Regions from separate parts of the Proteus hauseri genome, predicted to be linked through region 4. Evidence: predicted binding sites of a transcription regulator. Region 4 holds the regulator's gene; each other region holds the start of a gene.
What was found. Region 4 encodes CRP, which controls carbon source genes, mostly activating them, when cyclic AMP is high. Its sites were predicted from a motif close to ATGTGANNNNNNTCACAT; they were not measured.

Region 1: the regulator CRP is predicted to act here: its motif matches at 2,601-2,618, upstream of rbsD (D-ribose pyranase).
Region 2: the regulator CRP is predicted to act here: its motif matches at 2,582-2,599, upstream of cdd (cytidine deaminase).
Region 3: the regulator CRP is predicted to act here: its motif matches at 1,335-1,352, upstream of udp (uridine phosphorylase).

Annotation. Positions count from the first base shown of each region.
Region 1 covers NZ_CP026364.1:2,295,400-2,299,916, forward strand. The annotation lists gene rbsC (ribose ABC transporter permease) at 1-585, opposite strand, end outside; gene rbsA (ribose ABC transporter ATP-binding protein RbsA) at 587-2,095, opposite strand; gene rbsD (D-ribose pyranase) at 2,103-2,522, opposite strand; gene dxs (1-deoxy-D-xylulose-5-phosphate synthase) at 2,870-4,517, opposite strand, start outside.
Region 2 covers NZ_CP026364.1:2,782,556-2,787,072, reverse strand. The annotation lists gene metG (methionine--tRNA ligase) at 1-1,211, shown strand, start outside; gene PH4a_RS12695 (CidA/LrgA family protein) at 1,345-1,821, shown strand; gene PH4a_RS12690 (CidB/LrgB family autolysis modulator) at 1,821-2,516, shown strand; gene cdd (cytidine deaminase) at 2,714-3,598, shown strand; gene PH4a_RS12680 (NAD-dependent malic enzyme) at 3,812-4,517, shown strand, end outside.
Region 3 covers NZ_CP026364.1:1,964,375-1,968,891, reverse strand. The annotation lists gene PH4a_RS09050 (tyrosine-protein phosphatase) at 1-298, opposite strand, end outside; gene udp (uridine phosphorylase) at 450-1,208, opposite strand; gene PH4a_RS09040 (YidB family protein) at 1,574-1,966, shown strand; gene PH4a_RS09035 (hypothetical protein) at 2,064-2,891, opposite strand; gene metE (5-methyltetrahydropteroyltriglutamate--homocysteine S-methyltransferase) at 3,082-4,517, opposite strand, start outside.
Region 4 covers NZ_CP026364.1:1,238,068-1,242,584, reverse strand. The annotation lists gene argD (bifunctional acetylornithine/succinyldiaminopimelate transaminase) at 1-1,213, shown strand, start outside; gene crp (cAMP-activated global transcriptional regulator CRP) at 1,325-1,957, opposite strand; gene PH4a_RS05645 (OsmC family protein) at 2,269-2,676, shown strand; gene PH4a_RS05640 (phosphoribulokinase) at 2,768-3,637, opposite strand; gene PH4a_RS05635 (YheU family protein) at 3,714-3,935, opposite strand; gene PH4a_RS05630 (hydrolase) at 3,932-4,517, opposite strand, start outside.

The DNA of each region.
Region 1 (4,517 bases), 1.1 Mb from region 4:
ACGGGTGTGATGTAATAAATACCAAGCAGCTAAAAAGACTATCATCATTAACCAGATAGGGGTTGGAATACCAAAAGGACGTCCAATACCAAACCAGCTAAAAAGATCCGCATTATCGCTAAAGCCGGTATTTATTGGGCTACCATCGGTATAAACACGAGTGACACCACGTAGCAATAACATCATCACTAAGGTAGCAATAAAAGCTTGTACCTTACCTTTAGCAACGATAATGCCTGTAACACCACCTATTGCTGCACCAAGTGCTAATGCACCAACAACTGCGACCATAGCATTGACATCCGCACTGACCATAGAAGCAGCAACAGCACCGGTTAATGCCAATAATGAGCCAACAGATAAATCAATACCGGAGGTTAAAATGACTAATGTCATGCCTACAGCCATAATGGCGTTAACTGAGGTTTGTTGTAGGATATTGAAAATATTGTTTAAAGTGAAAAAATTTGGACTGAGTGTAGAAACCACAACAATCAAAATCAGTAATGCAATCAGTGATTTTTGCTCTAGCAACCAAGCTTTAGAAAACCAGCGTTTTGACGCTGGCATTGAATTAGTACTCATATCAAACTCCTACCTCTGCGCCATATTGTTTGCCAACCGCAGCCGCCATTAGCATCTCTTGTGTGACATTGTGAGCTGAAAATTCGCCACTAATACGCCCCTCATGCATGACTAAAATGCGGTCACTCATCCCCATTACCTCAGGCATTTCTGAAGAAATTAAGATGATACTTAATCCTTCTTGTTTGAATTTATTTATTAGCTGATAAATCTCTTTTTTCGCACCAACATCGACACCACGAGTTGGTTCATCAAGAATGAGTACTTTAGGACGAGTCATTAAGCCTCTGGCAATAGCAACTTTTTGCTGGTTTCCTCCTGAGAGAAAACCAATGGTTTGATCCATCGACGGTGTTTTTATATTGAACAATTTAATAAAATCACCCACAGTAAGTTGCTCTTCTTTATGGTTAAGCACACTCATTGAATTACTAAAATAGCGCAGGGCGGTTAATGACATATTTTCTTTAACTGACATACCAAGTACTAAGCCATCGCGTTTTCTATCTTCAGAAATATAAACGATACCTTGTTCAAGACCTTCAGCAGGTTTGGTTATTTGGCAAGGTTTGCCATCTAATTCAACAGTGCCGTTAGTTTTTGTTAATGCGCCGTAGATGATTTTCATTAATTCAGTACGACCAGCACCCATTAATCCTGAAATACCTAAAATCTCATTTTCATGTAATGAAAAACTGACGTCATGCACATCTTTGCCACTAAGGTTTATGACATTAAGTTTAGTTTTTCCTAACGGGATATTAATGCGGGGGTATTGCTCTTCTAATTTTCGGCCTACCATCATTTCAATTAAGGTATCTTCTTGTAATGAAGCAACAGTTTTTTCGCCGATAAATTGCCCATCACGTAGTACAGTAACATCATCACAAATTTCAAAAATTTCTTTTAAACGGTGAGAGATGTAAACAATGCCGCAACCTTGATTTCTTAGCTCTCTAATTACGCTAAAAAGAGATTCAGTTTCTGTATCAGTAAGCGCATCGGTTGGTTCATCCATGATGATAACGTTAGACTCAAAACTAAGTACTTTGGCAATTTCAACCATTTGTTGATCACCAATTGATAATTCAGATACTAAACGGTGGCTGCTATATGAGAGGTTTAATCGGGCTAAAAGCTTATCAGCTTCTGCGTACATTTTTTTCCAATCAATAGCGCCAAAAGTGCGAGTAAACTCGCGACCTAAAAAGATATTTTCAGCAATGGTGAGTTCAGGGATTAGATTAAGCTCTTGATGAATAATACCGATACCCGCTTCTTGAGATGATTTTGGACCATTGAATGAACAATTATTGCCTTGATAAATGACTTCACCCGCATCTTTTTTATAAATGCCAGTTAGTACTTTCATTAATGTAGATTTACCTGCTCCATTTTCCCCGACAAGAGCCATGACTCGCCCTGGGTAAATGCGCAACGTTGCTCCTGATAAGGCTTTTACGCCAGGAAATGACTTATCAATATCTTTGAGTTCAAGTAAAGGTTCCATATTTCCCTCAGAAGGTCACGCCGGAAAACAGTACGATATTGGCATAAGGTGAGCATTCACCCGTTCTGATTACTGCTTTATTTTCAGGTAGTTGCTTTTTAAATTCTTCATGGGTGACATAAAAAATCGTAATGGAGTTTTTTTGTTGTTGTTCTAATAAATGCAGATAAGTTGTGATTTCACTTAATAAAATGGGATTTATGCTTTTGATTTCTTCAGCCAACATAACCGCTTCAATTTGCATTTCATGGGTTATGGTTTGTAAGACGGATATAAAATCAGGGATCCCTTGAGTTAATGCAAGGTCAATACGCTCAACGCAGGAGGGAATAGGTAATCCAGCATCCGCAATAGTTATTTTGTCTGTATGGCCAAGACATGAAATAACCGTAGAAATATGACTATTTAATAATACCCCTTTCTTCATTTTTTCCTCCTCAGCGAAACGTTTCGCTATACATATACTAGAAAATAAAAGGTAGAAAACAAGCGGGAGTTATTTGAATTGTGAGCAAGATCGAAACGTTTCGTTAGCAAGCAAAAAGAAAGGAAAATATAACTAATTGAAAAAATTAACGCTGAATGGATTCAACTTTAAATGTAATTTTCTATCGTGATTATTATTAGTGGTATTATATTTTGTGTCGGTTATTAAGAATTAATTATTACGATACTAGAGGGTAATTTTTTAAAAGAAAGTTAAAGGAGAAGTGGCTAAGATTTTAATTAGTCGCTCCTGTTTATAAAATAGGAGCGACTTTTAAAGCTTATAAATCAATTCGTTAGGTTATAAGTGATAATGGATTCTTCAATGCCTTTAGCATCAAGTTTTAAATCGGCTCTGATCTCTTCTTGTCCGCCTTGTGGTACAAAAAGATCAGGAATGCCTAAGTTTAAGACCGGTACTAAGCAACGTTCTTGCATTAGCAGTTCATTAACACCACTACCTGCTCCACCCATAATTGCATTTTCTTCTAGCGTAACAAGTGTATCGTGTTGTTGTGCTAATGACAGAATAAGTGATTTATCGAGTGGTTTAATAAAGCGCATATCCACAACTGTTGCATCAAGTTTTTCTGCTGCTTCTAAGGCTTCTGGAAGTAGTGTACCGAAGTTAAGAATAGCAATACCTTTACCTTGGCGACGAATAATGCCTTTACCAATGGGTAATGTTGAAAGAGGTTGTAACTCAGCACCAATACTTGAGCCTCTTGGATATCGAACAGCGACAGGGCCTTCTTGATACTGATACCCAGTATGAAGCATTTGGCGACATTCGTTTTCATCACTTGGTGCCATTATGACCATATTAGGTATACAGCGTAAGAATGAGAGATCAAAAGCACCTTGGTGAGTTTGACCATCAGCACCGACAATTCCACCCCGGTCAATAGCAAAAAGAACGGGTAATTTTTGGATGGCAATGTCATGGATAACTTGGTCGTAAGCACGCTGTAAAAAGGTTGAGTAAATAGCCACAACAGGTTTATAACCACCTATAGCTAAACCTGCGGCAAAAGTCACTGCATGTTGCTCTGCTATCGCTACATCAAAATATTGTTCAGGGTACTCTTTAGAGAAGCGTACCATACCTGAGCCTTCGCGCATTGCAGGGGTAATTGCCATTAATTTAGGATCAGAGGCTGCTTCTTCACATAACCATTCACCAAATATTTTGGAGAATGTTGGGCGTGCATTAGGGGTTTTAGGTAGTGTCCCTGTTTGTGGATCAAATTTAGGTACTGCGTGCCAGCTAATTGGGTCTCGTTCTGCTGGCGCATAACCACGACCTTTCTTGGTCATAATATGCAGTAATTGAGGGCCTTTTAAATCACGCATATTGGTTAATGTTTGTACTAATGCGATGACATCATGACCATCAACAGGCCCTATATAATTAAAGCCCAATTCTTCAAACATGGTACCGGGAACCACCATGCCTTTAATGTGTTCTTCAGTTTTTTTCAGTAATTCTTTAATTGGCGGAATACCAGAAAAAACTTTTTTCCCACCTTCGCGTAAGGTGGTGTACAGTTTGCCTGAAAGTAGTTGCGCTAGGTGATTATTTAGAGCACCTACGTTTTCTGAAATTGACATTTCATTATCGTTAAGCACAACCAACATATCTGGTTCAATATCACCCGCATGATTCATTGCTTCAAAAGCCATACCTGCGGTGATTGCACCATCACCAATAACACAGACTGTTTTTCTGCCTAGATTTTCTTGTTCGGCTGCAACAGCCATTCCAAGACCCGCACTAATCGAGGTAGATGAGTGACCGACACAAAGTTTGTCGTATTCACTCTCCTCGCGCCAAGGGAATGGATGTAAACCATTTTTTTGGCGAATAGTATCAATACGATCACGGCGACCTGTTAAGATCTTATGTGGGTAGGCTTGGTGTCCAACATCCCAGATA
Region 2 (4,517 bases), 1.5 Mb from region 4:
GTGATTTAAGTTTTGATGAGTTTTGGAATAAAGACAGCAAAACTGACCTTTATCACTTTATTGGTAAAGATATTGTCTATTTCCACAGCTTATTCTGGCCAGCGATGTTAGAAGGCAGTGAATACCGTAAACCAACAAACCTATTTGTTCATGGTTATGTCACCGTCAATGGTGCCAAGATGTCTAAATCTCGTGGTACTTTTATTACTGCGCGTGCTTACCTTGACCATTTTGATGCTAATTGCCTACGTTATTACTATGCAGCGAAACTTTCATCGCGCATTGATGATATTGACCTAAACTTAGAAGACTTTGTGCAACGCGTAAATAGCGACATCGTTAACAAAGTGGTTAACCTCGCTTCTCGTACTGCAGGTTTTATCAGTAAACGTTTTGATGGCAAATTAGCAAACACCTTAGATGATGCTAAGCTTTATCAGCACTTTGTTGATATGCAAACCACTATTGCACAATCATTTGAGAGCCGTGAATACGGTAAAGCTATTCGTGAAATTATGGCATTAGCTGATGAAGCAAACCGTTATATTGACGAAAAAGCACCGTGGGTTGTGGCAAAACAAGAAGGCAAAGATGCTGAGTTACAGGCAATTTGTACAATGGGGATTAACTTATTCCGTGTACTTATGACTTACCTGAAACCAATTTTACCTTCATTAACTGAACGTACTGAAGCCTTTTTGCAAACAGAGTTAACATGGGATTCATTGGCTCAACCTCTTTTAGGTACAGAAATCACCAAATTTAAAGCATTGTTTAACCGTATTGATATGGATAAAGCCGATGCAATGGTTGAAGCATCAAAAAGTACTATTGCGCCAATTAAAGAAGTCTCAGGGCCATTAGCTGATGATCCCATTCAAGAAACGATTAAGTTTGACGATTTTGCTAAAATCGATATGCGCATTGCTGAAATTAAACAAGCAGATTTCGTTGAAGGTTCTGACAAACTGCTAAAATTAATTTTAGATTTAGGTGGCGAAACACGCCAAGTATTCTCTGGAATTCGTACAGCATACCCAGATCCAAAAGTGTTAGAAGGTCGCTTAACTGTTATGGTGGCAAACTTAGCACCTCGTAAAATGCGTTTTGGTATTTCAGAAGGCATGGTCATGGCAGCAGGTCCTGGCGGCGAAGATATCTTTTTACTCAGCCCAGACAATGGTGCAAAACCGGGTCAACAAGTGAAATAATCACCAAAATTCATTTGCCTGATAAATAAATGGCGGGGTTCTATAAGAGCCCCGCTTTTTTTTATTGTGATCCATAGCACACTTTCAAAATCGGTGTATGATAAATCTGTTAGTTGATTTAGGACACTTACTTATGAAATCTAATCGGGCACGATTGCGGATTACACTTTGGCATTATCTCCGCGCTTTTCTTGTACTCTATCTTTGTCTTTTTGCTGGTAATCTTATTTCAGCCCTTCTACCCTTCGCGGTTCCAGGCAGTATTGTTGGCTTACTTATTTTATTTGGTTTACTCGCTTTCCAACTTATTCCTTTACGTTGGGTAAAACCCGGAGCCAATATTTTATTAAAAAATATGACATTACTCTTTATTCCTATCGGAGTAGCAGTAATGAATTATTATGATTTATTAAGTCAGCAACTTTTCCCTATTGTTTTAGCAAGTGTGATAAGTACCTTTGGTGTTATGGCATTAGTCGCTTATTGCTCACACTATGTTCACCGTGAGCGCATTATCGTGGGTTCAAAACCTGATATAGTTGAGGACGTTGTAGAAAAAATGCAACAGAAAGACGACGATAAGGCGTTAAGTGAGAAGAAAAAATGTTAATGTTAATGAATATTTGGTGGTCACTTCCTTTGACCATAATTGTCTTTTATTTATCACGTAAACTCGCAGCTCGTTATAAATTACCTATTTTGAACCCATTGCTTATTGGTATTGCGGTTATTATTCCTATTTTATTAATCACACATACACCCTATGAGCATTATTTTGCTGGTAGTCGTATTTTAAATGACTTATTACAACCAGCTGTGGTTGCTTTAGCTATTCCGCTTTATCAGCAATTACACCAAATTCGAGCACAGTGGAAATCACTCATTAGTATTTGTTTTATTGGTAGTGTTGCTGCGATGGTGAGTGGTACAGCAATTGCCTTATGGGCGGGTGCAACACCTGAAATCGCTGCATCAATTTTACCTAAATCGGTTACAACGCCTATTGCGATGGCTGTCGCGGACTCTATAGGTGGTATTCCTGCAATCAGTGCTGCATGTGTTATTGCAGTAGGTATTTTAGGTGCCATTTTTGGTCACACGCTATTTAAAATATTACGTATTCCAACCCATGCCTCTCGTGGTTTAGCGATGGGAACAGTATCTCACGCTGTCGGAACAGCAAGAGCTGCCGAGGTTGATTATATTGAAGGCGCTTATAGTTCACTAGCATTAATGACCTGCGGTATTATTACCTCATTAAGTGCACCTTTTATTTTTCCTTTTATACTTCATCTTTTTGGTTAATATTCTTGTTATGGCTACTTTTTATTCCCCGTTATAATTATTTATTTCGGGGAATAAGACCATAAATTTGAGATGCATCTCTCAATTAGCCAACTTGTTGCAATGGTTTCATTGAAAGCATGACATTAATCACATATAAGAATAGATAAAGATGCCTAAAATCTTATAATACAGAAAGATTAATGGGAGACTCATGTATGCATACTCGCTTTCAGGCAATTTGGTCAGATTTATCCCCTCAGCTACAACAAGCCCTTGCTCCTTATATTGAGCAGGATGAGTTCCCTGCCATGTTTACAGCGCAGCAGGTCAATGCCATCAAAACACAGTTGCAATGTGATGATGATGCTCTTGCATTAGCACTTCTTCCTGTCGCAGCTGCTTGTGCCGTAGCGCCTATATCACATTTTAATGTTGGTGCTGTCGCTCGTGGCGAAAGCGGTAATTTGTATTTTGGTGCCAATATGGAATTTGCTGGCGCGCCATTACAACAAACAGTGCACGCTGAACAAAGCGCCATTACTCATGCATGGTTAAAGGGTGAAACACGCTTATCTGCCATTACTGTTAACTACACGCCTTGTGGCCACTGTCGTCAATTTATGAATGAGCTAAATAGCGGCACACATATTCAAATTCATTTACCAGGTAGAAAAGCAGCAACACTGGGTGATTATCTGCCTGATAGTTTTGGCCCTAAAGATCTCAATATCACTACCCTGTTAATGGATAAAGTCAATCACGGTTACCAAATTGATAATCCAAATGAATTGGTACAACTTGCATTAAAAGCAGCTAATCGTAGCCATGCGCCTTATAGCCAATCTTATAGTGGGATTGCGGTTCAAATGAAAGATGGCAAAATTTTCCAAGGCAGCTATGCCGAAAATGCCGCTTTCAATCCAAGTATGCCCCCTCTGCAAGCAGCCTTAATTGCATTAAATATGGCGGGTGAAAGTGTAATGGATATTGAATCTGCTGTTTTAGTTGAAAAAGCAGACACTATATTAACGCAGTGGGATGCGACACAAGCGACATTAATGGCTTTAGGTTGTCGTCAGATACAACGCATCGCTTTATAGAAAATTTTAATCTATTACTCTAACAATATCGTCTAAAAGAGCATCAGCATGTAAACATTGCTGATGCTTACCAGTAAAAGTTGTAACAACTGTATCTATCTCTCATTTCCACACATAAAAATCATAAAAAAATAACATAAGCTGTACATATTTTTATTATTTTGTAGGATCTACAATTGTCATGTGACTAACTGCCTTACAAGAGTATTTTTCATGGAACTGGAACACGAAAGTAAACGCCCTCTCTATATCCCGTATGCAGGTCCAATCCTGCTTGAATTTCCCCTGTTAAATAAAGGTAGTGCTTTCAGCGAAGAAGAACGCAGCACCTTTAACTTACATGGTTTACTGCCAGAGGCAGTTGAAACGATTGAAGAACAGGTAGAACGTGCTTATCGCCAATATCTTGATTTTAAAAACGATAACGATAAACATATTTATCTTAGAAACATTCAAGACACCAATGAAACGCTATTTTACCGTTTATTGGAATCGCACCTGACTGAAATGATGCCTATCATTTACACACCAACAGTTGGTGAAGCTTGTGAACATTTCTCTGATATATACCGTCGTGCGCGTGGGCTTTTTATCTCTTACCCAAATCGTGCAAATATCGACGACATGCTACAAAACGCCACCAAACAGAACGTAAAAGTGATTGTTGTCACTGATGGCGAACGTATCCTTGGTTTAGGCGATCAGGGTATCGGTGGAATGGGTATTCCTATCGGTAAGCTCTCATTATACACCGCTTGTGGTGGTATTAGCCCTGCTTATACTTTACCTGTTGTATTAGATGTTGGTACCAATAATCCACAACGATTAAACGACCCACTTTATATGGGTTGGCGTCATCCTCGGATTACGGGTGATGAATATAACGAATTCGTTGATGAATTTATTCAAGCTGTTAAAC
Region 3 (4,517 bases), 730 kb from region 4:
CAGAGACTTCTTTTGATAATGGATTAGCTGGTGAATGATAATATTGTGCACCATTCCACACTCTATCTGGTTTATCTAAAATTTCGCTGTTATCGCGATAATCAATTATCTGAAATAAATTTTTATCAATCAGCAGGGATTGGTCTGTTTCTGTTAACCTATCAAGAGAACCTGAACGAAATAACATACCTGATTTAATAATGCCGCCGTTATTAAGTTTTTTCCCTCCTAAATCACGAAAATTAATACCACCTTTTAAAGGCAATACCGAAGAATGTATTTGCAGAATATCAGTCATAACGCCTCTTTTCATTGTTGTATTGTTTAGACTCTATGACCTTAACAGAAATAATGTTCTATTGTCATTCCATATTAACCTAATGAATTCGTCCATAAAAAAAGCCCTTAATACTTCAGTATTAAGGGCTTTTAAAATTCAAGTTAAACGCTTATTTCATTAAAATACGGGCAGCTTCAATAACAATACCCAGCGCATTATTTTCTGTTTTCTTCAGTAATTCAGCATCTGGAATTTCTTGTTGAGTACGGTTTACGATAACACCAGCAACCATACCAGCACGTAAGCCTTGGCTTGCACACATTGTTAACAATGTTGCTGATTCCATTTCATAGTTCATCACACCCATTTCTTGCCACTCTTTCATAGAGCCTTTAAAACGGCGAGTTACACGGCCTGTATAAGTGTCGTAACGTTCTTGGCCTGGGTAGAAAGTATCAGAAGATGCAGTAACACCTACATGTACAGTAGAACCATTATCTTTAGCTGCTTTATAAAGTGCGTTCATGCACTCAAAATCAGATACAGCTGGGAACTCCATTGGTGCAAAATGTAAACTTGCGCCGTCTAAACGAACAGCCGCAGTAGTTACTAAAATATCACCAACATTGATATGCTCTTGAATAGCACCCGTTGTACCAATACGCAGGAAAGTGCGAATACCTAACTGAGCCAATTCTTCTACTGCAATAGAGGTTGATGGGCCACCGATACCAGTAGAACAAACAATAACTGCATTACCATCAATTTCGCCACGCCATGACGTATATTCACGTAAAGAGGCCAGATGAACAGGGTTATCCATTAATTTTGCAATTTTTTCAACACGTTTCGGGTCACCCGGAACTATTGCTAGCGTTGCACCCTGTAGGTCATTTTTAGTTAAACCTAAGTGAAATACATCAGACATATCGGACTCCTCAATGGGACAAAACCAATGTTCATTAAATTAAAACTTACTCTATCGGATCCTTTCACTTTTTTTAGTGACCAAGGTCACTTAAGGAGCACCAGATAAAGAAACAATTTCATAAAGATGTGATTAAGATCACAAACTGTCCGTGTTCAAACGTCATTTCATCAATAATGGCTGCAAAAATTAGCGGCGAAATCATTCCCTAAAAAAGCGCATATTAATAAGCTTTCTCTTTATTTGTCGTTAATTTGATAAACGATTCTTACAGTATAGATGAATATAATAACTTCACGTACACTACCCGCCTTTAAAATGAATATTTAATTGTGTGACAACATGGCCTTGTCACGGGAGTAACCATGAGCTTATTTAACCAAATCGCAAACCTTCTTGGTGGTGAAAAAATCAATCAATACAAAACAGTACTAGACTGGGTTGAATCTCAGGGAGGAATTGATGGCTTAATTAAACAATTTAACTCTGCCGGTTTAGGTGAACTTATTCAATCTTGGATAGGAACAAGTGCAAACTTACCTATCAATGCAGAGCAGATTGTTGAGATTTTCTCATTACCCGTTATTAATGAATTAGCGACAAAAATTAATATGAGTACAGGTGAGGCTTCTGAAATGGCAGCTCAATATTTACCAAAACTCATTGATAAAGTAACGCCTGATGGAGTTGTTCCTGAGAATTTAGATTTAGTTAGTGCAGGAATGGATATATTAAAAGCCAAAATTTTTGGCGGCTGATAATACACCAATGAATTAACTTATTAGTCTTATTACTGGCGTTTTCTCACCTTGTACCAAATAACTGTGAGAAAACGCACCATAAACATTAATAAAACTACAACAACCCTTCTTCTATTAATGCTTCATGAAAACGTTGTTTCTCTTCAGCTGTTGCTTGAATTCGAGCTAATGGTACATCTAACGCGTATGGAATATTTTGTTGTGGAGAGTAAACAACCAGTACATAAGTTTTACCATTTACTTCTATCACCATAGGGGGTGTTTTTTTATTACCAGAATAAGCAACAGAGATTGTTTTCCCTAACAAATTAATTTTATACGTTGCTATAAATTGCTTATTACTTGAAACAACTTTCGCGGGAATAGCAGCCAGTTTTAATGGTTTTTCACCAACTGATAATAATGCTTTTTTTACTTTACTCGTGAGTATTTGGCGATAAATAAAAAAGAACACACTAAAACCAAATAAGCCAACAAAAATAATCGTACTAATTAAACGAAGCCACATATTATCTATTGCAACATCCACCGTCATTTTACTCATATCGTTTGCATCAGCAACGGGTTCAACAAGTACATCCTTTGAACCTAAATCAAGGAAGGTAAAATTACGAGAAACCTGGTTGCCTTTATAACTCAAATCAACACTACAATTAGTGATGATCAGAAGTTGAGAACGACAGGAGCCTTTAATATTAGCATCTACAGGTACAGCATTTTCACTAATTTTATAATCATAAAGAATATTAGGAATTTGGTAGGCACTGAATAGAGTCATTACTAGCATCGTAATAACTAAAAATAAGGTGCGAAATAGTCCGCCATCGCCTCTTAACGGTGTGAGTTTTAATGCTCTAGTGGGGAAAGCGTCTAATACTTTATCCGAAAGTTTAATGCTATCTTGCACAAGAATAATATCCATAAAATTAAATAGTATTCGCAGTATAGCAACTGTTTATAATATCAATAATAAGATTCAATCTTATTTTTACTTTCTATATATTTTCTCAACATGCTGTTTAATAGATAATTAATAATAAAAAAGCTCACTTTATAAATATTTAATTTTACCTAAAAAAGTGAGCTAATTTAAATGAAATAATTACTACATATTATGCATTTTGACGTAAATATTTAGCAGCTTCGACCATATTAGCTAATGCGGCACGTGTTTCTACCCACCCTCTTGTTTTTAAACCACAATCTGGATTTACCCATAAGCGTTCTGCTGGAATTCTTGATTGTGCTTTTCTTAATAAAGCAATAATCCACTCTACATTAGGGACATTTGGCGAGTGAATATCGTAAACACCTGGCCCAATTTCATTTGGATAATCAAAATGTTCAAATGCTTCAAGTAATTCCATATCTGAGCGCGATGTTTCAATAGTAATAACATCCGCATCCAAGGCCGCTATTGAATCCATAATGTCATTGAACTCGCAATAACACATATGAGTATGAATTTGTGTTTCATCATCAGCGATAGCAGCACTTAACTTAAAGGCATCAACCGCCCAGTTAAGATAAGCTTGCCAATCTTCACGACGCAATGGCAGCCCTTCACGTAAAGCAGGCTCATCAATTTGGATAATACCAATACCTGCTTTTTGTAAGTCATCGACTTCATCACGTAGTGCTAAAGCAATCTGTTTTGCAATAGTTTCACGACTGACATCTTCACGAGGGAATGACCAACATAAAATAGTGACAGGCCCTGTTAGCATTCCTTTTACTGGTTTTTCCGTTAATGTTTGTGCATAAGTAGCCCAATCAACAGTAATGGCTTCAGGACGGCTAATATCACCAATAATAACAGGCGGTTTTACACAACGAGAACCATAGCTTTGAACCCAGCCATTTTGTGTAAACACATAGCCATCAAAATGCTCACCAAAATACTCCACCATGTCATTACGTTCTGCTTCACCATGCACTAATACATCAAGGCCAAGGCTTTCTTGCTCTGCTATAGCTTGTTTAATATGCTCACTAATATTTGTACGATAAGCCGCGGTATCAATGCGCCCTTTTTTAAAGTCTAAACGTACAGTACGAATTTCCGTTGTTTGTGGAAATGAACCGATAGTCGTTGTTGGCCATAATGGTAGGTTAAAACGAGCACGCTGCACTTGTGCACGCTCTGTATAAGGTGAGTTTCTTTCACTATCTTGAGCATTAATGGCGGCTAAACGAGCTGCAACTTGCGCGTTATTTACACGTGCCGAATGTTTACGTTGGCGGATAGGTGCACTATATTGCTCCAGTTGTTTATCATATTCACCCTGTGGGGCATTTAACGCGTTAGCCAGTAAAGCAAGCTCTTCACATTTTTGAATAGCAAAGGCAAACCAGCTTTTAACTTCCTCATCTAATTTCGTTTCTGCATTTAAATCAATTGGGCTATGCAGTAGCGAGCATGATGTACCTACCCACAGTGGACGCAGATCTTTCAATGTAACAACTTGCTGATAACGCTGTGCTAAATCCGCTTTCCAAACATTTCGACCATTAATCACTCCTAACGAGAGCACCCAGTTTTCAGGTA
Region 4 (4,517 bases):
AACGCAAAGCATCAACCGGGCAACTTACGATCAAGTAATGTTGCCAATCTATTCACCCGCAGAGTTTATTCCAGTTAAAGGCAAAGGAAGCCGTGTTTGGGATCAACAAGGCAAATCTTATATCGATTTTGCTGGTGGGATTGCCGTATTAGCATTAGGGCACTGTCACCCAGCACTCAATCAAGCACTTAAAGAACAAAGTGAGCAGCTTTGGCATGTCAGTAATGTTTTTACTAATGAACCCGCATTGTGTTTGGCGCAAAAATTAATCGATAACACTTTTGCTGAACGTGTTTTTTTTGCGAATTCCGGTGCAGAAGCGAATGAAGCTGCATTTAAACTGGCTCGTCATTATGCAATAACGCGTCATAGTCCTTATAAAACCAAAATTATTGCCTTTCATCATGCTTTTCATGGGCGAACGTTATTTACGGTTTCAGTTGGTGGGCAACCTAAATATGCGGATGGTTTTGGTCCTAAACCTGCCGATATTGTTCATGTGCCTTTTAATGACCTAGAAGCGGTGAAAGCGGTAATGGATGATCATACATGTGCCGTTGTGCTAGAACCCGTTCAAGGTGAAGGCGGGGTTACACCAGCAACAGCTGAATTTATGAGAGGACTTCGAGAGCTGTGTGACAAACACCAAGCGTTATTAGTGCTTGATGAAGTACAAACGGGTATGGGGCGTACAGGCAAGCTATTTGCCTATATGAACTATGATGTTATGCCAGATATCATCACGACAGCAAAAGCATTAGGCAGTGGTTTTCCATTAAGTGCGATGCTGACAACGCAAGAGATTGCTTCTGTAATGGGTGTAGGGACTCATGGTACAACATATGGCGGTAATCCATTAGCATGTGCAGTTGGTAATGTAGCATTTGATTTAATTAATACACCCGCATTGCTTGATGGTGTGCAAATGCGTTATCAATGGATTGTTGACGAATTAACTGCAATCAACCAAAGCTACTCTGTATTTACACAAATTCGAGGTCAGGGTTTGTTAATTGGCGCTGAATTAGCGCCCAAATATGCAGGTAAGGCGAAAGTGCTATTAGGGCTTGCTGCGCAACATGGATTAATGATGTTAAATGCAGGTCCTGATGTAATGCGGTTTACACCGTCATTAATTATTACTCAAGAAGAGTTACAAGAAGGAATGGCGGCATTAAAAGTTGCAGTTGCCGAATTTGTTAAAATAAATTAATGCCTCTTTCCAACTAAAAAACCCCATCAAATCATGATGGGGTTTTATGCAGAAATCATTTTTAATAGCCCATTTTGGAAATGGGCTATTATTTGTTCTAGGTGACTAAACTTAGCGGGTGCCGTAAACGACGATAGTTTTACCGTGTGCAGAGATCAGATTTTGATCTTCCAGCATTTTTAAAATACGGCCTACCGTTTCGCGTGAACAACCTACAATCTGACCAATTTCCTGACGTGTAATTTTAATTTGCATGCCATCAGGGTGGGTCATTGCATCAGGTTGTTTTGCTAAGTTAAGTAAGGTTTGTGCAATACGTCCTGTTACATCAAGGAAAGCAAGGTTACCTACTTTTTCTGATGTTGTTTGCAGTCTATTCGCCATTTGGGCAGAAAGACGCATAAGAATATCAGGATTAACCTGAATTAATTGGCGGAATTTTTTATAGGAAATTTCTGCTACTTCACAGGCTGTTTTTGCTCTAACCCATGCACTACGTTCTTGATCTTCTTCAAATAATCCAAGTTCACCGATGAAATCCCCCTGATTTAGGTAGGAGAGGATCATTTCTTTTCCTTCTTCATCTTTAATAAGAACAGCTACGGAACCTTTAACAATATAATAAAGTGTTTCCGCTTTCTCACCTTGGTGGATCAGCGTGCTCTTGGATGGATATTTGTGAATATGGCAGTGAGACAAAAACCATTCAAGAGTCGGGTCTGTTTGCGGCTTGCCGAGAACCATTCGCGTTATCCTCTGTACGTTAAATGCAGCCTTTCAAAACGGATAGGTTCCCTTTTGAGACAGCATGCTTAAAAATCCTATCTTTACCGATTAACTTCCTGAGAACACGGAAAGTTAATATGGAATAGATTATAATAAATGAGAAAATAATGCATTGATCTTAACCACTATCATCAAGCAGATATTGTTTTTAGCACAGTTAACGCATTAAGTCTCGTTTTACGCAGTCAGCATAATAAACCTATTTGCTAATTGCCAGTTGAATTATGAGAATGTACTCTTTTAGTTTCTGTCTTATTGAGGATAAATAAATGGAAGCACGGGTTAAATGGGTTGAGGATTTATCTTTTCTAGGGGAGTCTTCTTCAGGCCATCAAATCATGATGGATGGTAATTCTGGCGATAAAGCGCCAAGTCCAATGGAAATGCTATTAATTGCAGCTGGTGGATGTAGTGCGATAGATGTCGTGAGTATTTTACGTAAAGGCCGTCACCAAGTGACTGATTGTGAAGTAAAATTAACTTCTAATCGTCGTGAAGAAGCGCCTCGTTTATTTACCGATATCAATTTACATTTTATTGTTTCTGGTAAAGAGCTTACGGATAAAATTGTTGAACGAGCTGTTCAATTATCGGCAGAAAAATATTGTTCGGTTTCTTTAATGTTGGGTAAAGCGGCAACTATTACTCATTCATTTGAAATAAAAGACTCTGAATAAATTTGATATTTTAAAATAGTTTTTAACTAATAAAATAATATCCCTTTTACCGATGGGATATTATTTTTTTACTAAATAGAAATAAGTCTATTTAACTAATTTTTTCACCATTTAATAATTTACTGACTAATGGCGCCATAATTAATTCCATTGCTAAACCTAATTTTCCACCAGGAACAACTATCGTATTTATTGTTGACATAAACGAACCATGTAACATAGCCAGCAGATAAGGAAAGTCAATATCGGTAAGGCCACGAAAGCGGATCACAATAAAGCTTTCATCTAAAGTCGGAATTGCTTTGGCTGAAAATGGATTTGAGGTATCAACAGTAGGCACACGCTGAAAGTTAATATGGGTACGAGAAAATTGAGGAATAATATAATTAATATAGTCATCCATTGAGCGAACGACCGAATCTTTTACGGCTTCTTGAGAATGGCCTCGTTCTGTTGTGTCACGAGTCAATTTTTGTATCCACTCAAGATTGACTATCGGGACAACACCCACCAGTAAATCGACATGTTGTGCAACATTGTGCTCTTGTGTGACAACGCCACCATGTAACCCTTCATAGAAAAGTACATCTGTTTTTTCAGGTAATGGTTCCCAAGGTGTGAAAGTACCTGGTAGCTGATTGTAAGGCGTTGCTTCGTCATAAGAGTGAAGGTATTTACGACACTCGCCTTGGCCTGCTTTGCCGTAATTGTGCAATGTCGAACTTAGTAGGTTAAAATCATTTGCTTCTGGACCAAAATAACTAATGTGCCGACCTTGTTCTTTGGCTTTTCTAATGGCCATATCCATTTCAGGGCGAGTGTAGCGATGAAAACTATCTCCCTCAATTAATGCCGCATTCGCATTAATTTGTTGGAATATTTTACGGAAAGCTTGGCTTGTAGTGGTGGTTCCAGCGCCGCTAGAACCGGTGACGGCAATAATAGGGTGTTTGATAGACATAAAAACGTTGCTCCTTTATCAAAGCAAGGGGAGCCGGTCCCTTGCGGGTAGATGCCATGCCGTCAACTGAGCTTAATTAATCAGGGCGAAACTGTGATGCAGGCATAATATTGACGCTTTCATGCAACTCTGACCAGACTAATACTGCTTCACCAGATGAAAGTTGTTTCTTTACATCCGCAACTTTTTGTTCGAGCGTCTTCTCTTGGATACCATAATCAGTCCCTTCACGTAAAACAAAACTTTCAATTAAACTATCTAGTGTATCCGCTGAAAGCTCTTTCCAAGGAATGATCACTTCGACTTCTCCAAATAGGTTGTTAGCCAATCAGGGATCCGGCTTTCAAGCCACATGACTGGTTTTGATAATTTGCCACTGACAAAGCCCACATGCCCACCAAATTCAGTTAATTGATACTCAATATTATTAGGCAACGAAGCGACATCTGGGATGACATCAGAAGACATAAAGGGATCGTCTTTCGCATGGATAATCAGCGTTGTTTTCTTTATCTGATTTAATAAAGGTAATGCACTGCATTGGCGATAGTAATCTAACGCATCCTTAAAACCATGAATTTTTGATGTTATAAGATCATCAAATTGACGTAACTTTTTAATCGACTTAATGCTTAATAAGCTAATCGGTAATGATTGTGGATAGCGAATCAATTTTCGTGTGGCATTACGTTTTAACTCTTTAAGCAAATACCATTGATAAAAACGTGAAAAACCGTGTTCAATTTTCGTGGAGCAAGGTTCTAACATTAAGGGCGCTGAAACTATTACAGCAGCATCAAGCACTGCGCTTTCTCCACTCTCAGCTAGATAATACGCTAACATATTGCCACCAAGAGAATAACCTACAGCGGCAGTGGGT